DNA from 3 places in the Sphingobium sp. AntQ-1 genome. Region 1 is predicted to be linked to each of the others. Evidence: riboswitches for the same ligand, from Rfam matches in the RefSeq annotation. Region 1 holds a riboswitch; each other region holds the start of a gene.
The links. A riboswitch is a leader RNA that binds a small molecule or an ion and turns the genes downstream of it on or off. The one in region 1 is predicted to bind cobalamin.
Positions count from the first base shown of each region.

Region 1 (7,498 bases):
CACCGCATTGGCGGCGCGGCGGGCCAGGCGATTGCCATAGTTGGCCGACCCCGCCGACCGATCCCGCGCATCGACATAGCTGTAGCTGCCGGTGACGGTCAGCGCATCGACCGGCTTCAGCGCGATCGACGCTTCCACGCCCTTGGCGCGGGTGCGGTCCAGATTATTATAACCGCCAAAGGGTGGCAGCGAGGAATCATAATTGATCTGGTCGAGCGTGTCGCGGCGGAACGCCGTAACCGACAGCATCGCCCGCCCGCCATCCAGGCTCTGGTCAAACCCGATGTCGTAGCTTTTCGACCGCTCCGGCCGCAGCGCTGTATTGCCGCTATAGATGTCATATAGCTGATAGAGCGAAGGCGCCTTGAATCCTTCGCCATAGCTCAGCCGCACATTGGTCGCGCCGCCATTGGGCGAATAATTGGCGTTCGCGCCAAAGGTCGTCGCCCCGCCGAACTGGCTATGGTCGTCATGGCGCACGCCGCCGGTGACGGCCAGGCCTGCGAAGGGCTTGACGATCGCCAGCGCATAGACGCTGTCGATATTGATCTTCGCGCTCGCCGTGTCGCCAAAGCCGAAGAAATCATAGTCGGGCCGTTCATGCTCATAGCCAAACAGCAGCTTGGCCTGCTCGACCGGCGCATAGACGCCCTCATATTCGAACCGCAGATTTGTGCCCGAATAGCCATAATCGGGATCGGTGCCGCGCACGAAATAATAGTCGCGGTCGTTGCGCAGATATGTGACGGCGGCGCGATTGGTCAGCTTGCCATCCAGCAGCGCCAGGTTGAGGCCCGCATAGCCGACATATTGGTCAAGCTTGCTCACATCGCTGCTGTCGGCAGGCGCGCCGAAGAAGCTGTCATAGTCGATGTCCGCATGGATATAATAGCCACGAAGGTCCAGGCTCAGCGCCTCGGTGAAATTCAGCGTCAGCCGCGCGTTGGCCGCGATATTCTCGGTCCCGTCGCGCTCCGTGCCCCCGGCTGCCGACGAAATGCCGTCGGTACGGAAATAGGCCGCGCCGATCCCGCCCGCGGCGATGCCGCTGGTGCCCGACACGTCCGCCTTGGCGTTCAGCGTATCGCTATAGCCATAGTCCACCGATGCGTTCGCGCCAAACCCTTCAGCCGGCACGCCGGTCATCACATTGACCACGCCGCCGATCGCCTGGCTGCCATGCACTACCGAGTTGGAGCCGCGCAATATCTCGATCCGCTTGATATTGCCGGTCAGCAAAGGCCCGAAATCATAACCGTCACCGATGCCGCTGGGATCGTTGACCTTCACCCCGTCGATCAGCACCAAAGTCTGCGTCGTTTCCGCGCCGCGCAGCGACACGCCGGTCACCCCGCCGGTCGATCCGTTGCGGTTGAAGCGCACGCCCGGCGTCGTCGCCAGCAGGTCGACCACATCGATCGCCTGCCGCGTCTTGATCGTCTCCGCGTCGATCACGGTGATCGCTTGGCCGACCTCGTCGCGCGACTGCGCGATGCCCGTGGCGGTGACGACGATCTGGTCATCCTGCGCCAGAACCGGCGTCGCTACGATCAGCGCCACCAGAGAAATACCTGTTTTCAGCATATATAACCCCCCGGCGCCGGTGCGACTTGGGCTGGGGCGTCCGCAACGCGGTCAGGCAGAGGCAAGGGATGGCGCCATATCCCGTCCACAACCCGATGCGGCCCCGGCCGCATGGCGTCGCTCGACGGAAAACCACCGTGCCCCGGCCATCCCCTGGACCAAAGCAAGAGCGACCAAGCGCCGGCAGGTCTCCTGGCTCGCGGGTCGCAGCACGAATGCATAGCCTTCCCGGACATCGGTCCAGTGGCCGGTCTTTCGACCATATGCATCGCACTATCCGCTTACAGTTGCAGGGACAGCCACGGAATTGGGCGCTCGCACGCCCGCACCGCATTCCCGATTAAGCCCCTGACGGGGCACCGGCGCGATCATCTCGCAGGGGAAGCCAAGCCGCCCCTGCGCCGCGCGCTGTAGGGGAAAGCGGATGCAATGCCAAGCCGTCGCCGGTTTAGGGCAACAGCCTGTGGCCGCGCAGCAACAGCGCATCGCCCCGCGCCAGCACGACCAGCGGCAGGCCGGCCGCCTCCGCGCGAGTCGCGGCCAATCGCGTCGGCGCGGAAATGGTGACCAGCATCGGGCACTGGCTCAGCACCGCCTTCTCCACCAGTTCATAGGAACAGCGCGACGACAGCAGCGCGAAACCGCCGTCCCAGTCCGCCCGTGCCCTGTCTCCTTGGCGCGCCATCGCCCCGATCAGCTTGTCGAACGCATTATGCCGCCCGACATCCTCTCGCACCAACAAGATCGCGCCATCCGCGCCGACCCAGGCGGCGGCATGGGCGGCCCCGGTCGCCGCGTTCAACGGCTGATGATCGCACAGCCCCCCCAATGCGCGAAAGATGGCGGCGGGGTCCGCCCGCGATACCGCCGTCACCTTGGGCAGCGGCCTTATCGCCTGCTCCAGATTTTCGATCCCGCACATGCCGCACGACGACTCCGACACACGATGCCGCACTCGCTCCAGCAAGGCCTCGGTGCGGTCCTGCGGCAATGTCGCGCGCGCCACGATCCCCTGGTCGGTACGATGCGTGTCGACATCGAACGCCGCATCGCCCGGCCCGATCAGCCGCTCGGCCAGCGCAAAGCCCAGCACCAGATCGCCAATGTCACTCGGCGTCGCCATCAGCACCGCATAGCCGATGCCGTTAAATTCGATCGCGACCGGCACTTCCTCCGCCAGCGCGCGGGCGATCGCCTGCGTCCGGCCGTCCGGGGTCAGACGATCGAATGTCAGGGGGCTGGCGGCGGCGTCTTCCATCATCAGGGCGTAGCGGTGGACGGCGCGCCGCTCAACCGGCGTCGCAATGGCCCGTCTCGTCCACCGCGTTGAATTGCGTCGCGTCGACATCAGGCGCCGCCCGACCCCGCGCCATCCGCGCGACGGCGGCCGCCACCATCGGCGAAAGCCGGTCGGGCTGGTCCTGCGCGATGGCGACGATCTGCGCCTTCATCCGCGGGTCCCAGAAACGGGTCAGATGCTCGGCCAGCGCTTCCGTCGCCTTCGCGTCTCCCATCATCGCCAGATTGCGCGCGATCTGGTGCGCCATATAGAGCAGGCGGTCCTCGGTGGACATGACATGGATATCATCGCTCATATCCGCCTCCCTATTCGGCCGCTTCCAACGGCGCGATGCGGCGACTGTTGCGCGCCTGCCGCACATAATCCTGCTGCCAGTCGCTCGGCCCGTTCGACGCCATCACCTGCACCGCCGTCACCTTATATTCCGGGCAGTTGGTGGCCCAATCGCTATAGTCGGTGGTGATGACGTTCGCCTGCGTCTCCGGGTGATGGAAGGTCGTATAGACCACGCCCGGCGCGACCCGCTCGGTAACAAGCGCGCGCAGCGTCGTCTCCCCAGCCCGGCTGCGCAAAGTCACCCAGTCGCCGTCCTTCAGGCCGCGATTGTCCGCATCGCTCGGATGCATCTCCAGCCGATCCTCCGGGTGCCAGGCGGTATTGGCGGTCCGCCGCGTCTGCGCCCCGACATTATAATGGGACAATATCCGCCCCGTCGTCAGCAACAACGGGAAGCGCGGTCCGGTCTTCTCGTCGGTCGGCACATAGTCGGTGACGACGAACTTGCCCTTCCCCCGCACAAAGCCGTCTATGTGCATGGTCGGCGTCCCGTCGGGCGCTGCGTCATTGGCCGGCCATTGCAGCGATCCTTCCGCCTCCAGCCGGTCATAATGCACGCCGGCAAAGGTCGGGGTCAGTGCGGCAATCTCATCCATGATTTCGGACGGGTGGCCATAGGTCCAGCCCAAGTCCATGGCGTTCGCCACCAACTGCACGATCTCCCAGTCGGCATAGCCATTCAGCGGGGCCATCACCTTGCGCACCCGCTGGATGCGCCGTTCCGCGTTGGTGAAGGTGCCGTCCTTCTCCAGAAATGTCGATCCGGGCAGGAAGATATGGGCGTAATTGGCGGTTTCGTTCAGGAACAGATCCTGCACCACCACGCACTCCATCGCCGCCAGCCCGGCTGCGACATGATGGGTATTGGGATCGGATTGCAGGATATCCTCGCCCTGCACGAACAGCCCCTTGAACGTCCCGTCGGTCGCGGCGTCCAGCATGTTGGGGATGCGCAATCCCGGCTCGGCGTCCAGCGCCACGCCCCATGCCCGCTCGAACATGCTGCGCGTCGCGGTGTCGGACACATGGCGATAGCCCGAAAATTCATGCGGGAAACTGCCCATGTCGCAAGCGCCCTGCACATTATTCTGCCCCCGCAGCGGGTTCACGCCCACGCCCTCGCGTCCGACATTGCCGGTCGCCATGGCCAGGTTGGCGATGGCCATGACGGTGGAGGAACCTTGCGAATGTTCGGTGACGCCCAGCCCATAATAGATCGCGCCATTACCCCCGGTGGCATAGAGCCGCGCCGCCGCACGCACCTCGTCCGCCTTCACGCCGGTCAATGGCTCGATCGCCTCTGGCGAGCGCGCTGGCTCCGACACGAACTCCGCCCAATCGGCAAATTCGTCCCAGTCGCAGCGCTCGCGAATGAACGCCTCGTCATAAAGCTTCTCGGTCACGATGACATGCGCCATCGCGGTCAGCATCGCGACATTGGTGCCGGGCCGTAAGGGAAGATGATGCTCCGCCGCAATATGGGGCGATTGCACCATATCGGTACGGCGCGGGTCGATGACGATCAGCTTCGCGCCCTGCCGCAACCGCTTCTTCATGCGGCTGGCGAACACCGGATGCCCGTCGGTCGGGTTTGCGCCGATCACCAATATGACGTCGGCCGCCATCACGCTGTCAAAATCCTGCGTCCCTGCCGACGTCCCGAACGTCTGGCTCAACCCATAGCCGGTCGGCGAATGGCAAACCCGCGCGCAAGTATCGACATTATTATTGCCGAACCCCTGCCGGATCAATTTTTGAACCAGAAAGGTTTCTTCATTGGTGCACCGGCTCGACGTGATCCCGCCGATGCTGCGCGTCCCATATTTCGCCTGAATCCGGCGAAACTCGCTCGCGGTATAAGCGATCGCCTCGTCCCACGACACTTCGCGCCACGGTTCGCTCACCGACGCACGGATCATGGGGTTCAGGATACGGTCCTGATGCTGGGCATAGCCCCAGGCGAAGCGGCCCTTGACGCAGCTATGGCCGCGATTGGCCTTGCCGTCCTTCCACGGCACCATCCGCACCAGTTCCTCGCCCCGCATTTCCGCGCGGAACGTGCAACCCACGCCGCAATAGGCGCAGGTGGTGACGACGGCGCGATCGGGCGTGCCGATCTCCACTACGGCCTTTTCGATCAGCGACGCGGTCGGGCAAGCCTGCACGCACGCCCCGCAGGACACGCATTCGGACCCCAGGAAATCCTCGCCCTGCGACGCCGACACCCTGGAGGCAAAGCCCATATTCTCGATCGTGAGCGCAAACGTCCCCTGCACTTCGTCGCACGCCCGCACGCAGCGCGAACAGACGATGCACTTGCTGGGGTCGAAGTCGAAATAGGGGTTAGACTGGTCCTTCGCCTGCCCCATATTGGTTGCGCCGTCATAGCCATAGCGCACATCGCGCAGGCCGACCGCGCCCGCCTGATCCTGCAATTCGCAGTCCCCGTTCGCGCCGCAGGTCAGGCAATCGAGCGGATGGTCGGAGATATACAATTCCATCACCCCGCGCCGCAATTGCTTGAGGCGCTCGGTCTGCGTCCGCACCACCATGCCGTCCACGACCGGCGTGGTGCAGGATGCGGGATAGCCATTGCGCCCCTCTACCTCGACCAGGCACAGGCGGCAGGAGCCGAAACTCTCCACGCTGTCGGTCGCGCACAGCTTGGGGATCGACCCGCCGGTCAGCGACGCCGCCCGCATGATGCTGGTGCCTTCGGGCAGGGTCACGCTCTGCCCGTCGATGGTCAGGGTGACGGACTTGCCAGTGGAGATCGCCGGCGGCGTACCATGATCTGTTTCGCGGTTGAAGCTCATTCCGCGGCCTCCTTGATCGGCGCACTCGCACCAAAATCTTCGGGAAAATAATCGAGCGCGCTCAGCACCGGATAAGGGGTGAAGCCCCCCAGCGCACAGAGCGACCCATATTTCATCGTATCGGCCAGATCGCGCAGCAGGCTGGTCTGCGCCTCGATCGACACATCGATCCGGTTCGGTGCCCGCGAGTAAAGCGCCCTATCCAAATAGCCCTCCCCCGTTCGGGCTGAGCCTGTCGAAACCTTCCCCTTATCTTCAGGGTGAGACGTGTCCCGCGCCCCGATGATCCGGTCCATAATCTCCACGCCGCGCGTCGATCCGATCCGGCAAGGCGTGCATTTGCCGCAGCTTTCCGCCGCGCAGAACTCCATTGCGAAGCGCGCCATATGCGCCATGTCCACGCTATCGTCGAACAGCGTGATCCCGGCATGGCCGATCAACCCGCCCGCGGCCGCGAACGCCTCATAGTCGAACGGCAGATGGAACATGCTCGGCGGGAAATAGGCGCCCAGCGGCCCGCCCACCTGCACCGCCCGCACCGGCCGCCCGCTCGACGTGCCGCCGCCGATATCGTTCACCAATTCACCCAGCGTGATGCCGAAACCGACCTCATACAGCCCGCCATGCCGCACATTACCCGCCAGTTGCACCGGCATGGTCCCGCGCGACCGGCCGAACCCGACCGCCGCATAGGCATCCGCCCCCTGCGCCAGAATGAACGGCACCGCCGCCAGGCTCAGCACATTGTTGATGACCGTGGGCCGGCCAAACAGCCCCTGCAACGCCGGCAAAGGCGGCTTGGCCCGCACCTGCCCCCGCTTGCCCTCGATCGAATCGAGCAGCGCCGTCTCCTCGCCGCAGACATAGGCGCCCGCGCCCTCGCGCACCTCCAGCATGAAGGGCGCGACGATGTGCGCCGACGCCGCGATCGCCGCGCGCATCGTCGCGATCGCGAACGGATATTCCGACCGGATATAGATATAGCCATGCCGCGCGCCGACCGCATGAGCGGCAATCGCCATCCCCTCGATCAGGCAGAAGGGATCGCCCTCCATCAGCATCCGGTCGGCGAAGGTGCCGCTGTCGCCCTCGTCCGCATTGCAGACGATAAACTTCTCGTCAGCAGGCGCGTCCAGCACCGTCTGCCACTTGATCCCGGTCGGGAACCCCGCACCGCCGCGCCCGCGCAGCCCCGACGCCTTGACCGTATCGACCACCTGTTGCACCGCCTGCGCCCGCGCCGTCCCCAATCCTTGCCAGCCACCATGCGCCGCATAATCCGCCAGGCTCAGCGGATCGATGACCCCGCACCGCGCGAAGGTGAATCGCCGCTGCCCGACAAAGAAAGGCAGGTCCTCCACCTTCCCCAACCGCGCCGCGTGCGCGCCGTCCAGCACCGCCGCGACATCGCCCGGTCCCACAGGACCAAAGCCGATCCGCCCCAGGTCCGTCTCCACCTCGA
Region 1 is NZ_CP117158.1:1,300,133-1,307,630, forward strand. It holds gene sphantq_RS06430 (TonB-dependent receptor plug domain-containing protein) at 1-1,584, opposite strand, end outside; cobalamin riboswitch at 1,750-1,963, opposite strand; gene fdhD (formate dehydrogenase accessory sulfurtransferase FdhD) at 2,033-2,845, opposite strand; gene sphantq_RS06440 (formate dehydrogenase subunit delta) at 2,874-3,179, opposite strand; gene fdhF (formate dehydrogenase subunit alpha) at 3,190-6,036, opposite strand; gene sphantq_RS06450 (formate dehydrogenase beta subunit) at 6,033-7,498, opposite strand, start outside.

Region 2 (7,498 bases), on a different replicon from region 1:
CAGCCGGGGCTATACCAGCACCGGCGCGCCCGAAGTGGCAGGCGATCTGGTCATCATCGGCAATGCCGGCGCGGAATATGACGTGCGCGGCTATGTGACCGCCTATCGTATCGCCGACGGCACGCAGGCCTGGCGCTTCTTCACCGTGCCCCATGATCCGGCCAAGGGGCCGCAGGAGGACAAGGCGCTCGATGTCGCGCTCAAGACCTGGGACGCCAATAGCCGCTGGGATATTGGCGGTGGCGGCACCGTGTGGGACGCGATCAGCTATGATCCCAAGTTCGGCACCGTCTATATCGGCGTCGGCAATGGCGGCCCCTATTCGATCGCGACCCGATCGCCCAAGGGCGGCGCGAACCTCTATCTCTCCTCGATCGTCGCGCTGGATGCCAAGAGCGGGGCGGTGAAATGGCATTATCAGGAAACGCCCGGCGACAGCTGGGACTTTACCGCCACCCAGCCGATGGTGCTGACCGACATGGAGGTGGACGGCAAGGTCCGCCCGGTCATCCTCCATTCGCCCAAAAACGGCTATCTGTTCGTGCTGGATCGCGAAACCGGCAAGCCGCTGCGCGTCAATCCGCTGGTGCGCACCAACTGGACCAAAGGGTTCGACAAGGATGGCGTGCCGCAGATGACGCCGGACCGCACCGACTTCTGGAACGGTCCGCGCATCATCTTCCCGGCCTCGGCGGGCGCGCGCAACTGGTATCCGGCGGCCTACGACGCCAAGCGGAAGAGCTATTACGCCTCCGTGTTGGACATGGGGAACCTCATGTTCACTGTCCCGCCCGGCACCCCGGCGGCGGCGCGGCGGCCCAAGGCGCTCAACGTCCAGACGACCCTCATCTTCACGCCGCAACTGGAGGCGGTGCTTCCCACCCTGCCGCCCGCGATCCGCGAGCAGGTTGAAAAGCTGCCCGAAATGCAGTGGGTGAAGGACAAGCCCTATAGCAGCGAGTTGCGCGCCATCGATCCGCTGACCGGCAAGGCGCGCTGGGCGGTCCCGACCGAGGGCTGGCAGGACCGGATGGGGATGCTGTCCACTGCGTCGGGCCTCATCGTCCATGGCACGATCGGCGGCAAGCTGATCGTCCGCGACGCCGACACTGGCAAGCTGATCAAGGAAATCGATACCGGCACGTCCATCATGGCCGCGCCCATGACCTATCGCGTGAAGGGCGTGCAATATGTCGCGGTCGCGGCCGGTTTCGGCGGGGGCGGCTGGGGCTATGTCCCGCGTTATTCGGCGGCCTATCGCAACGGCAACGCCAACCGCATCCTGGTTTTCAAGCTGGATGGCGGCCCGGTGCCGCCGCCGACGGCGTTGCCGCCTGCGGAGGTCGCTTCTGCGCCGCCCGCGCAGAAGGCTGGCGTGACGCCTGCGATGATCGCCAAGGGGCAGGGGCTGTTCTTCCAGAACTGCGCCATCTGCCACAGCAACCAATTGCGCTCCACGGCGCCCGATCTGCGCCGGATGCTGCCGGGGACGCATGACGTGTTCAACCAGATCGTCCGCGACGGCCTGCTGCTGCCGGGCGGGATGCCGCGCTGGGACGACTTGCTGAGCGCCGAAGATGCCGACGCCATCCACGCCTGGCTGATCGCCGAGCAGGGGCCGTTGCGGGAGCGGGAACTGAAATTGAAGGCGGCGGGCAAGCCGCTTGACGCGCCCAGCGCCGCCATCATGTCCAATTTCTAGGAACGACCATGGAAGATACCGACATCATCGTCGTGGGCGGCGGTTCGGCCGGGTCCGCGATGACCGGGCGGCTGGCCGATGCGGGCCTGTTCGTCACCCTGGTCGAAGCGGGCAAGACCGATCGGCATATGCGATCGCGCGTCCCGGCGCTGACCAGCGCGATCGTGCAGAATCCGGCTTATGACTGGTGCCATCAGGTCGAGCCGGACCCGTCGCTGGGTGGCCGGGCCGACATCTGGCCGGCGGGCAAGATGCTGGGCGGCGGCAGCGCGCTCAATGGCATGATGTTCATCCGCGGCCATCGCTGGGACTATGACGAATGGGCACGGCAGGGTGCGGCGGGATGGGATTATGAGTCGGTCCTGCCCTATTTCCGGCGCATGGAGGATAATGAGCGCGGCGCCGACCAGTGGCGCGGCACCGGCGGTCCGATCGCGGTGTCCGAAGGGCGCGCGCGCTATCCGATCACCGACCAGTGGATTGCGGCGGCGCAGGCGGCGGGCATCCCCCGATCAGCGGACCTGAATGGCGAACATGCCGAGGGCGTCGATTATGTGCAGGTATCGCAGCGAGGCGGCACGCGCTGTTCGGCGGCGCGCGGCTATCTGCACGAGCGGCGCGGCGGCAAGGCGCCGACCATAATGTTGGACGCGCAATTGCTGCGCATCCTGATCCAGGCAGGACGCGCAGTCGGTATCGTCTATTGGCAGGACGGCGTCGAAAAGACGCTGCGCGCCCGTCATGGCGTGGTGCTGAGCGCGGGCGCGATGAACACGCCGCGCCTGCTGATGCTGTCCGGTATCGGCCCGGCCGATCATCTGCGCGCCCATGGGATAGAATTGGTGTGCGATCGCCCCGGCGTTGGTGGCAACCTTCAGGATCATGTCGGCACCCATGTCGTCAACGAAGTCGATGCGCGAACGCTCAACAGCGACGCGCGGGGCTTGCGCGGGGCATGGCAGCTGCTGCGCTATGCGCTGTCGCGGCGTGGCACGCTGACAACTGCGATCGGCCATGCGCAGGCTTTCGTGAAGAGCCGGCCGGAATTGCCCGCGCCCAATCTCCAGATCAGCTTCGCCGCCTTCGCATTCGATTTCGATGAACAGGGCCGGTTGATGCTGCGCAAGACGCCGTCCGTATCCACCCTGGTCGGGCTGATGCGGCCCAGCCATCGGGGGCGGATCAGTCTCCGCTCCGCCGATCCCTTCGCGCCGCCGAAAATCGAGCATCGGCAACTGGGCAGCGACGATGATGTCGACCAGATCGTCGAGGGCATCGGCATCGCCCGCGGCATCCTGCATGAGACACCGATTGCGACACATATAAGGGGGGAGCTACGCCCCGGCGCGGCACTGACCGATCCCGATCAGTTGCGGGACTATGTGCGGATGGCGTCGATCCCGCTCTATCATCCGGTCGGCACGGCCAGGATGGGCGTGCGCGACGATGCGTTGGCGGTGGTCGATGCCGATCTGGCCGTCATCGGCGTCGAGGGGCTGTGGGTCGCCGACGCCTCGGTCATGCCCAGCCTTCCCGCTGGCAATACCAACGCCACCGCGATCATGATCGGCGACAAGGGTGCGGATCATCTGCTGAGGCGCCTCCGCCGCCATTGAGGCGCTGGCGGCGCGGGGCCTGCTTTGCCACAAGGCGGGCATGACACCGAATCGCGCCGCCCTCCTCGTGGATGCCATCGCCCCCTTGCCGGTATGGCGCACGTCGTGACGCCGCGACTGGGCGCGGGATTGGTGATCGGCGCCCCGGCGTCGGGCGCGGGCAAGACGATGGTGACGATCGGCCTGCAACGCGCCTTCACCGATCGCGGCCTGAGCGTGCAGGGCGCCAAATGCGGACCCGACTATATCGACCCGGCCTTTCACGAAGCCGCGACTGGCCGGCCCTCGGTCAATCTGGACGGCTTCGCCATGGCGCCGACCATGCTGCAGGGGCTGGCGGCGCACGTCGCTACAACTGTCCAACTCGTCGTCGCGGAAGGCGCGATGGGCCTTTATGACGGCGCACGGTCGCCGGGTCGTTCGGGCGCGTCGGCCGATGTGGCGCGGCTGTTGGGCTGGCCGATGCTGCTGGTCGTCGATGCCCGCGCAGCGGCGCAGACGGTGGCGGCGGTGGCGCATGGCTGCGCGACTTTTCCCGGCGCGCCGGCCATCGCCGGAGTGATCGCCAACAAGGTGGCCAGCACGCGCCATGTCCGCATGATCGAGGATGGGTTCGCGCGTATCGGCCTGCCGCTGCTGGGTGCGATGGCCACGGACGAGGGATTGGCCATGCCGTCCCGCCATCTGGGACTGGTGCAGGCTGGCGAAACGGAGGAACTGGAACGGCGAATCGACGCGATCGCAGCGCGGGTGACGGCGCAATGCGATCTGGATGCGATCCAGGCGGCGGCCGGCGCTACGACAGACGTGCCGGCGCAACCGCCCGGCATCCGGCCACCGGGGCAGCGGATCGCCGTCGCCAGGGACGCCGCCTTCAGCTTCTTCTATCCCCATATCGTACATTGGTGGCGGTCGGCCGGCGCGGAGCTGCGATTCTTTTCTCCGCTGGCGGACGAATCGCCGCCCGCCGATTGCGATGCCTGCTGGCTGCCCGGCGGCTATCCCGAACTCCATGCTGCGCGGATCGCGGCCAATGGCCAGTTCCTGAGCGGCCTGCGCGCCTTTGCGCAGAGCCGGCCGGTGCATGGCGAATGCGGCGGCTATATGGTGCTGGGCCGCACGCTGGAGGATGGCGACGGCGTCGTCCACCCGATGGCGGGCCTGTTGCCGATGGATACCAGTTTTGCGCGCAGGCGCCGAACATTGGGCTATCGCAGCGCGCGGCTGCGGCAGGGCGCCAGCTTCGCCTCTGTCGGGCAGCTATTGCTGGGTCATGAGTTCCACTATGCCAGCATCACCGCCAGCGAGGGCGAGCCGCTGGCCGACATGGCCGATGCGGAGGGGCAGGCCCTTCCTCCGGCGGGCCACCGCGCGGGCCAGGTGACCGGTGGCTTCTTCCACTTGATCGCCTGATCCAAGTCGATTAGGGCGGCTGCGCGTCAGGTTCCCCGCAAGGGGATCAAAAGGGAACGGGGTTAAAGACCCCGGCTGCCCCTGCAACTGTGAGCGGCGAGCCATCGAGGCACAAGCCATTGGAATCGATGATCCCGAGAAGGCGCTTCGAATACGGCATTGACCCGCAAGCCAGGAGACCTGCCTGTCGCGGTCGTTCTTCGTCCGGACAGGGTGTGCCGGTCGAACGAGGATATCCTCGCGCAACGACAAGCTGACCGTGCGGGTTCGCACGGTGGCGATGTCGTGCGCGTGCGCCCTGCATCGCCACCGCGTCGCGTCCGCCCGGTCCTGTCAACGACTGGGGGATTATGATGCATTGGATTTCAAAGAGCGGCCTTTTCATTCTAGCGGGCCTGTCCACGCCGGCCTGGGCCGATGATGCGGGCGATGTGATCGTGACCGCGCTGCGCCAGCCGCAGGCGATTGAACAGGTGGCGTCGAGCATCACCATCATCGACAAGCCGGCGATCGACGCCGCACAGGCGCTGGTGGTGTCCGACCTGCTGATCCGCACGCCGGGCGTCAGCTTCACCCGCAATGGCGGCTATGGCACGGCGACCTCGATCCGCATTCGCGGCGCGGAGGCCGACCAGACCGTGCTGGTCATCGACGGCGTGAAGTTGGCCGATCCGTCCTCGACCGGCGGCGGCTATAATTTCGCGACGCTGATGACCGGCGATACCGACCGGATCGAGATATTGCGCGGTCCACAGTCGATCCTCTGGGGCAGCCAGGCGATTGGTGGCGTGGTGAACATCGTCACCGCACGGGCCGAACGCCCGATCGAAGGCAGCTTCGATATCGAGGCGGGATCGCGCGATACCGTCAGCGCCCGCGCTGCGCTGGGCGGACGACAGGGCGCGATCGACTGGCAGGTCGCGGGCAGCCGCTTCACGACGGAGGGCATCTCGGCGATCAGCCCGCGCTTTGGCGCCAAGGAGAAGGACGGCTACACCAACGGCACGCTCAACGGGCGTCTGGGCGTCGCGCTGGCGCCGGGCGTGTCGATCGATATGCGCGGCTATTATGCCAAGGGGCGCACGGATATCGACAGCGCCGGCGCCATTCCCGACAGCCCCGAATATTCGGAAGTCGAGGAATGGATCGGCTACGCCGGCCTCAACGCCGATCTGTTCGGCGGTGCGCTGCGCAATCGCCTGTCCTTCAGCCGCAGCGAGACGCTGCGCGACAACGTCAATCCCGCCCGCAAACTGCGTCAGACCAGTTTCACCGCCAGAGGCGAGACGAAGCGCTACGAATATCAGGGCGTGCTCACCATCGCGCAGGGCTGGACCGCGACCTTCGGCGCGGAGCGCGAGGAGCAGCGGATGCGCACGGCTTCGCCTTCCGATAGTTTGGCTGCCTACGCCACGACCCGCGGGTCTGCCGATATCGACAGCCTCTATGCCCAACTGAGCGTCGAGCCGCTGGCCGGCCTGACCGTCAATGGCGGAGTGCGCTACGATCATCATTCGACCTTTGGCGGCAACACGGTCTTCGGTGCGGGCGCGGCCTGGGCGCTGGTCAAGGACCGCACGATCCTGCGGGCGAGCTATGGCGAGGGCTTCAAGGCGCCGACGCTCTACCAGCTCTACAGCGATTATGGGAACACCGCCCTGGTCCCCGAAAAGGCCCATGGCTGGGACGCCGGCATCGAACAGCATCTGTTCGACCATGCGCTGATCCTGTCGGCGACCTGGTTCGATCGCAGCACCGACAATCTCATCACCTATAATGGCTGTCCGACGACCAACCGGCCGCCGCTCTGCTATGCGCCGGGCACGACGACGCCGCGCTTTGGCTATTATGCCAATGTCCAGCGCAGCGAGGCGCACGGGCTGGAACTGGCCGGCGTCGCCCATGTCGGTCGGCTGACGATCGACGGCAATTATAGCTGGGTGTCCGCGGAGGATCGGTCGCCGGGCCTGAACTATGGCAACCAACTGGCGCGGCGACCGCGCCATGCGGCCAATGCGACAGCGCGGTACGACTGGGCGTTCGGTCTGAGTACCGCCGTGGCGGTGCGCTGGTCGGGCAAGGCGCTCGACACCGCGCGCACCAGCGCCACGGTCGCGCCACTGGTCAACGCGGCCTACACGCTGGTGGATTTGCGTGCCGAAATGCCGGTCATGGGCAAGCTGACGCTATTCGGCCGGGTCGAAAATCTGTTCGACGAATATTATGAAACCGCGCGGCGCTACGGTCAATTGGGCCGCAGCATTCATGCTGGCCTGCGGGCGCGGTTCTGATCCCCCCTGACAAGGAGCGTATGACCATGGACAGCCTGCCCCCTGCCGCCGCCCGCCATCTCTGGATCGGATTGATGACGCTGGCCAGCACCATAACCACTCTGGCGCTGGCCTGCGCCACGCCTTTCCCCGCCCTGGCCGCCCTGGCCGCGTTGCATGTCCGCCGGCAGGACGGCATCATCCTGATGCTCGCGGCCTGGGCGGTGTCGCAGGGGGTGGGCTATTGCCTGCTGGGCTATGAAACGACTGTGGAGAATGGCGTCTGGGCCGGGACCATGGCGCTGGCGGCGATCGCGTCGCTGCTCGGCGCGGATGGTGCGGCGCGCCTGTTGCCGCACGCGCATCCGGCGGTGCGGCTGGTCGTGGCCTATGGGGCAGCGTTCGCTACGTTCAAGATGGCCGTCCTGGCGGGCGCGTGGGCGCTCGATTCCGGCTGGGCGGCCTTCGCGCCGGATGTAATGGCGCGGCAGTTCGGG
Region 2 is NZ_CP117159.1:297,292-304,789, forward strand. It holds gene sphantq_RS20225 (PQQ-dependent dehydrogenase, methanol/ethanol family) at 1-1,702, shown strand, start outside; gene sphantq_RS20230 (GMC family oxidoreductase) at 1,711-3,318, shown strand; gene sphantq_RS20235 (cobyrinate a,c-diamide synthase) at 3,424-4,731, shown strand; cobalamin riboswitch at 4,743-4,933, shown strand; gene sphantq_RS20240 (TonB-dependent receptor plug domain-containing protein) at 5,082-7,022, shown strand; gene sphantq_RS20245 (hypothetical protein) at 7,049-7,498, shown strand, end outside.
Region 2: another riboswitch for cobalamin. It lies ahead of sphantq_RS20240 (TonB-dependent receptor plug domain-containing protein); the one in region 1 lies ahead of sphantq_RS06430 (TonB-dependent receptor plug domain-containing protein).

Region 3 (7,498 bases), on a different replicon from region 1:
TGCGCCGCCGTGCGTGTGATGGGTAGGACATGGGAAATGGCACCTCGCATTGGATCGGTGGTCCCCGTCACGCTTGTGTACCGGGGTCGTGTGGGTCATGGGGTGGGCATGTTATGCAGATTGACGAAATGGCCATCCGCCCGGCTGACGGCGCGCCTGTTCGCATGGGTGGCGGGCGGCCTCCTGGCTGGTTCGGCGCCCGCATCGCAGACCGGCCGCAGCGCCCCGCCGCGGCGGATCGTGTCGTTGAACCTGTGCGCCGACCAATATCTGCTTGCGCTGGCCGATCGGACGCAGATTGCCGGCCTGACCCGGAATGCGAACAATGCGGCCATGTCCGCAGCGGCGGCGCAGACGCGCGGCCTGCCCATATTGAGGGGGTCGGCGGAGGAGGTGCTGGCGATCGATCCCGATCTGGTGATAGGCGCGCCGGCCCGCCGCACCGGCATGATGGCGGCGCTGTCGGGCGCGCATTATCACACCCTCGATCTCAAACCGGCTGGTAGTTATGCCGGCATCGTCACGCAAATCCGCGCCGTCGCCAAGGCCATTGGCCATGTCGATCGCGGCGAGGCGCTGATCGCCCGGATGGACCGGGATCTTGCCGCCATCGCTCGGCCGCGCCCGGCCGGCATCGCCGCTTACTATCAGCGGCGCGGTTTCCTGACCGGAACGGGCACGCTGATCGACGACCTGATGACCCGCGCGGGTCTGGTCAACCTGGCCGGAAAGCTCGGCAAGCCGGTCCTGTCGCAACTCACCCTCGAAGAGTTGATGGTTGCCCAGCCGGACTATTTGCTGATCGAAAGCGGTTCCGAACGGGTGGTGGATCAGGGCACGGAGATGCTGCGGCATCCGCTGTTGAAAGACATCAAGCGGCTGCGCCTGCCCCAGGCATGGACCGTCTGTGGCGGCCCGGCCTATGTCGATGCCGCCCGCAGCCTGGTGAACCAGATCGACCATCGCCCCTAAAATTCGATGCCGGGCTGCGCCTTGACGCCCTGTTCGCGGAACGGGTGCTTCACCAGCGTCATCTCCGTCGCCAGATCCGCGGCTTCGACCAGCGCTTCGGGCGCGTTGCGGCCGGTGACGATGACATGCTTCATCTCCGGCCTGGCCTTAAGAACCGCCAGCACCTCGTCGAGGGGGAGATAATCGTAGCGCAGGACGATATTGAGTTCGTCGGCCAGCACCAGATGATAGGCTGGGTCGGCGATCATGCGCTTGACCTGATCCCAGGCTTTGCCTGCCGAAGCAATGTCTTGCGCCCGGTTCTGCGTATCCCAGGTGAAGCCGTCGCCCATGGCCATGAATTCGACCTGATCTGGGAAACGATCGAACACGGCCTTCTCGCCCGTTTCCATCGCCCCCTTCACGAACTGGACCACGCCGACCTTCTTGCCATGGCCGATGGCGCGCACCACCATGCCCAGCGCCGCGGTCGTCTTGCCCTTCCCCTTGCCGGTGTGGACGATCAGCAGGCCCTTTTCGACCGTCTTGCCCGCGACGATCCGGTCGTGCGCGGCCTGCTTCTTCTTCATCTTCTGCGCATGTTGTTCGTCGGTCCGTTCGGCCATCGTCATCCTCCTGCAAGCTGGGCGAGCAACAGGCCCGCGCTGTTCGATCTGGGTTTCCACATGCCGCGCTCCAGCGCTTCGGCCAGGCGCGCCGCAGTTTCGCGCAGCGCGGCCGGATTGGCCTCCGCCAGGAAGGCACGCACGGCTTCATCCTCGATGAAGGCGGCATGGACTGCGTCGAAATGATGATCGCGCACGGCATGTGTCGTGGCGGCGAAGGCGAACAGATAGTCGACCGACGCGGCGATCTCGAACGCGCCCTTGTACCCGTGGCGCATCACGCCCGCGATCCATTTGGGATTGGTGACGCGGGCGCGGACCACCCGGCCGATCTCGTCCTCCAGCGTGCGAACGACAGGGCGTTCGGGGCGGCTATGGTCGTTATGATAAGCGCGCGGCCGCTTGCCCGACAGATGCTCGACGGCGGACGCGACGCCGCCCTCGAACTGGTAATAATCGTCGCTGTCGAGCAGGTCATGCTCGCGATTGTCCTGGTTCTGAACGACGGCGTCGGCTTGCGCCAGGCGCGTGGCGAACAGGTCGCGCGCGGCGTCGCCCTCCACCCCTGCCCCATAGGCATAGCCGCCCCAGTCGAGATAGACGTTGGCGAGATCGGCGCGGTCGTGCCAGATTTTCTCGTCGATCATCGCCTGAAGGCCCGCGCCATAGGCACCCGGCTTCGATCCGAACACGCGAAAGCCCGCGCGCAGGGCGGCCGCCTTCACGTCATGGCCGGCGTCGATCAGTTGCGCCGTCTCACGGCGATGGCGGGCGGCGGCGGGATTGTCCTCGTCCGGCTCGTCCAGCGCCATCACGGCGCGCGCGGCGGAATCGAGCAGGTCGATCTGTTCGGGGAAAGCATCGCGGAAGAAGCCGGAGACGCGGAAGGTGACATCGACGCGCGGGCGGTTGAGTTCGGCGATCTTCATCACCTCAAAACCGATCACGCGGCCCGACGTCCAGTCCCAGCGCGGTCGCACGCCCATCAGCGCCAACGCCTGGGCGATGTCGTCCCCGCCAGTGCGCATATTGGCCGTACCCCACGCGGACAACGCCATGGCCCTTGGATATTCGCCCTCGCGCTGGAGATAATCGTCCACCATTAGTTGAGCGGAGCGGCGGCCAAGCTCCCAAGCGGTGGCGGTTGGCACGGACCGGGTGTCGACCGAATAGAAGTTGCGGCCGGTCGGCAGCACGTCGGGGCGCCCGCGCGTGGGCGCGCCGGAGGGGCCGGGCAGCAGGAAACGCCCGTCCAGGCCAGCCAGCAGCGCAGCCTTTTCGGCGGGGCCGCAACGGTCCACGCGGCCGGCGAGATCGCCCAGCAGCGAACGCATAACGGTCTGCGACGCCGGGCCGGGCGCTGTCGCACCCTCGACCAGCGCGACGGCCAGCAGTTCGAGCCGTTCGATCGTGTCGCCATGGCTGCGCCAGGGCGCATCGCTCACCGCTGCCAGCACGGCCGGTCGGGGGCCGGTCCAGCCGTCGCCCATCCGGCAATCGAGCGGATCGAAGCCAAGGTCCAAATCGTCGGCCATAGCGCGGAGCAAGGATGCCTGGCCCGCGTCGTCATAGCCGCGCGGGGTGCGCGACAGAGCGATGAGCAGGTCGGTGCGCAATCGGCCAGTCGGCGACCGGGTGAAGATGTGCAGCCCGTCGCGTATCTGCATCTCCTTCAATTCGCACAAATAATTGTCGAGAGCCGCGAGCGCGTCGTCGCCATCCCCGACGGCCCCGGCATCAGCGTCCAGTCCTTGCGACCGGGCGAGATCGAGAATTTCGGCTTTCAGATGCTGGATGCGGCGCGGGTCCATGCCGGCTGCGAGATAATATTCATCGACCAGCGCTTCGAGCGCCTTCAACGGGCCATAGCTTTCCGCGCGCGTCAGCGGCGGGGTGAGATGATCGATGATCGCCGCGCCGATGCGCCGCTTCGCCTGCGTCCCCTCGCCCGGATCGTTGACGATGAAAGGATAGAGTTGCGGCACCGGCCCCGCACAGATTTCCGGGAAACAGCTGTCGGACAGGGCCAGCGCCTTGCCCGGCAGCCATTCCAGATTGCCATGCTTGCCGACATGGATGACCGCCTGCGCGCCGAAATCATGGTTCAACCAGAAGTGGAAGGCCAGATAGGCGTGGGACGGGACCAAAGCCGGGTCGTGATAGCTGGTCTTGGGATCGATATTGTAACCGCGCGCCGGCTGGACCGCGACGACGATATGGCCGAAGCGATGGGCGGGCAGATGAAAGGCGCCGTCACGCACGAAAGGATCGTCCACAGGGACGCCCCATCGCGCCATCACCGCCTCGCGCACCGCTGCTGGCAGCGCGTCGAACCGCAGGCGGTAATCGCCGATCGGCAGGCGGATTTCCGGCAGGCGATCCAGCGACGCACGGGCGTTGGTGACGCCGCCCAGCAGGATCGCCATCAGTCCCGCGCCGTCAACAGGAGCATCGCCGACATGATAGCCCGCTTCACCCAGGGTAGAGAGAATGGCGGCCGCGCTGGCGGGCGTGTCGAGGCCGACGCCATTGCCTAGCCGACCGTCGCGATTGGGATAGTTGGCGAGAATGAGCGCAACGCGCCGATCCGAGGCGGGCGTTCGCCGCAATGCCGCCCAATTGGCGGCAAGATCGGCGACGAAGGCAACGCGATCGGGCGAGACGCGCGGCGCCACAATGCCGCATTGGGTCCGGGCATCGAAACGCTCGGCCGCCTTGAAGGCGACGGCGCGGGTGAACAGGCGCCCGTCTATTTCCGGCAGAGCGACGTTCATCGCCAGGTCGCGAGGACCAAGGCCACGCGGACTGTCGGCCCAGTTGGCCTGCTCGACGCCCGCGAACACGGTCTGCAGGATCGGACAATCCGCTGCTTCGAGGACGGCCGGCGTTCGCCTGTCGCCGGGCGAGGAGGCGGCGAAGGACGTGGCGTTCAGGATGATATCGGGCCGGATCGCGCCGATCAGCCCGTGCAGCCAGTCGATCGCGAAGGGTTCGCGCAGCGCCCGCACATGAACGGCGACGACGTTCAGCCCGCGTCCCTTCAGCGCGGCGACCAGCGCTTCGACGGCATCGAGCGTACCGGCGATCATTAGCGCGCGATAGAAGCAGAGGAGCGCGACGGGCTGTCCCGCGCGCCATCCTGTCCGCACATCATCCAACGTCGGCCGCTTCATGCCGGCCAGATAGAAGCCGGCGTCCGCGATCGGCACGGGATCGTCCGGCACGCCTACATCCGCACCGATCAGCCGCGCGGCATGGCGCAGGAAGCTGACCGCATTGGCGACGCCGCCCTGCCGCAGATAGTCACGGAGCCGCTCGCTGATCGCCTTCGGCAGCGTCGCGGCGGCGTCCAACGACGGGTCGGGTTCCCGGCCATCGGCGATCGCTGCAAAGGCGATGCCCTTTTCCCGCGCAACCCGCGCGATTTCATCGACGCCATAGGGCCAATAGCTCTTGCCCCCCAGCAGTACGATGCACACGAAACGCGCATGGGCGATCACCTTTTCGACGTAGAGGTCGACCGAATAGGGATGTTTGAGCTGCAGCAGGTTGACCAACCGGATCGACGGCGCATCCTCACCCAGCAGGGCCGCCGCCTGGGCGAAACAGGCCAGCTCGCTGTCCGCCACGGTCAGGAACACGATCTCGCCCGGCGATTGATCGAGGTCGATCGCCTCGTCGCCGTTGGAAACGGTTCCCGGCGTAGCGGCCAGCAAATGCATCAGGCGAAGGCCGCGCGAAGGGCGCTGTCGATGGCGGCCTGATCCAGCCCCTTCTGCCCGATCACCACCAGTTGTGACAGGCGCGACTCCTCCGCCTTCCAGGCGCGGTCGAAATAATGCTGGATGCGGGGACCGACCGCCTGGACCACCAGGCGCGCCGGGCGATCGGCGATGGCGACCATGCCCTTGATGCGCAGGACATCATGCGCCTCGATCAACGGGGCCATGGCCTGCACCAGCGCATCCACGCCCGTAATCTCGCCGCCGGTGACGACGAAGCTGTCGAAATCGTCATGGTCATGATCGGGGTCGCCGTCATGGTGCGAGGGTCGCGCATCGATATCCTCTTCGACTTTGGCGAACAGGCCGAGCACGACGCCGGCATCGATCGCGCCATGATCGGTCCGCACGATCTTCACCCCACTACGGATATCCTTGCCTATGTCGCCCTCGATCCGGGTCAGCGCATCAGCATCGACCATGTCGGCCTTGTTGAGGATGACGAGGTCCGCGCAGGCGAGCTGGTCTTCGTATAGTTCCTCCAGCGGACTGTCATGGTCGAGCGAGGGGTCGGCCGCCCGCGCCAGCGCCAGCGCGGCTTCGTCGGTGGCGAAGCGCCCGGCGGCGACCGCATCCGCATCGATCAGCGCCACGACGCCATCCACGGTCGCGCGGGTGCGGATGTCGGGCCACTGGAACGCCTTCACCAGCGGCTTGGGCAGCGCCAGACCGGACGTTTCGATGATGATATGGTCTGGCGGATTGGCGCGGTCGAGCAGCTTGAGCATGGTCGGCAGGAAATCGTCGGCCACGGTGCAGCAGATGCAGCCATTGGCCAGTTCGACGATATCGTCTTCCGGGCAGGCGTCGTCATTGCATCCGCGCAGCAGCGCGCCGTCGACGCCAACATCGCCGAACTCGTTGACGATCAGCGCCAGCCTGCGACCCTTGGCATTGTGCAGCAAATGCCGGATCAACGTCGTCTTGCCCGCCCCCAGAAAGCCTGTGATGACGGTGGTCGGGATCTTGCTCACGCTTCTTCTCCTTCAAGCGCCATGGGATTCATGCGCGAAGGGGCGATCGGCATCGCCGAGCCTGATGATGGCCATGTCTACCCCCGCTGCACCTGAGCGATATCTCGGCGGGGGCGTGCCGGACGCGAACGAACGGTCGATGCGCGGCGACGAGCAGGCGCATGGAGCCCGTCAGCGCGCACCGATGCGGCCCCAGCCACATGGGTTCGTCGCTCAGACGGCGTTCACCGTGCCCCGGCCATCCCCTGGACCAAAGCAAGAGCGACCAGACGCCGGCAGGTCTCCTGGCTCGCGGGTCATCGCTTGATGCACGCCTTCCCAGGCCTCGCAGGATTTAGCGTCCGGCCCAGTGGCTGCTCCCCTGGAAAGGGAGCGATGTGCATCGCGCTCGCCGCTTACAGTTGCAGGGACAGCTGCGGATTTGGATGAGCGCCCTTGTCGAGGGACTGCCACCCGCACCGCCTTCCCATTTTAATCCCCTTGCGGGGAACCGGCGCGATCAGTCATCGAAGGGGGCTTGCGGCTCCCCGGATGCGGTCGGCGATACCGGCTGCCGGGGCCGTCCGCAAGCCCTGAGTGCGGTGCGATCGCCTGAAGCCGCCAGATGCGGTTGAAGGACAGGCGAACGGTCGATAGCGGCGCAATGTCGATGGCAGGCGTCGTCACGAGCGGAAAGCCGAGCGCGTGCGCCAGCGCGGCGCGGATCGTCATGGCATGGCTGATGGCGCAGATGCATCCGGGCGACTGCGCGATTCCGTCCAGCCAGCCGCCTACCCGCTGTCGCACCGATTCCATGGTCTCACCATCCGCGGTGCCCTGCGTCGGATCGGCGATCCAGTCGGACAGGGCGGCCGGTTCGGCGGCGAAAAGGTCGGCAAACGACCGGCCCGACCAGCGCCCGGCATCCATGTCCACCAGCGCGACCTCGACCGAGGCATCCAGCCCCATCGCCTGGGCAGTCTGCGCGGCGGCGCGGGACGGGCTGCAAAGGACATGGTTGTCGAAACCCGGCGGCAGGCGGCAGGCGGCGGCATCATGCGCGCCGCGTGCGTCCAGGCCCTCGTCCAGCGCCGGGAAGCCGCCGACCCGGCTGGACGGCGTGGACGCCGCGCATAGGAGAAGGAGGGATGTGGACAGCGGAACCTCCAAGACATGTTGACGTCGC
Region 3 is NZ_CP117159.1:417,885-425,382, forward strand. It holds gene sphantq_RS20815 (FecCD family ABC transporter permease) at 1-31, opposite strand, end outside; gene sphantq_RS20820 (ABC transporter substrate-binding protein) at 109-972, shown strand; gene cobO (cob(I)yrinic acid a,c-diamide adenosyltransferase) at 969-1,577, opposite strand; gene cobN (cobaltochelatase subunit CobN) at 1,580-5,299, opposite strand; gene cobW (cobalamin biosynthesis protein CobW) at 5,299-6,333, opposite strand; cobalamin riboswitch at 6,591-6,843, opposite strand; gene sphantq_RS20840 (histidine phosphatase family protein) at 6,805-7,498, opposite strand, start outside.
Region 3: another riboswitch for cobalamin. It lies ahead of cobW (cobalamin biosynthesis protein CobW); the one in region 1 lies ahead of sphantq_RS06430 (TonB-dependent receptor plug domain-containing protein).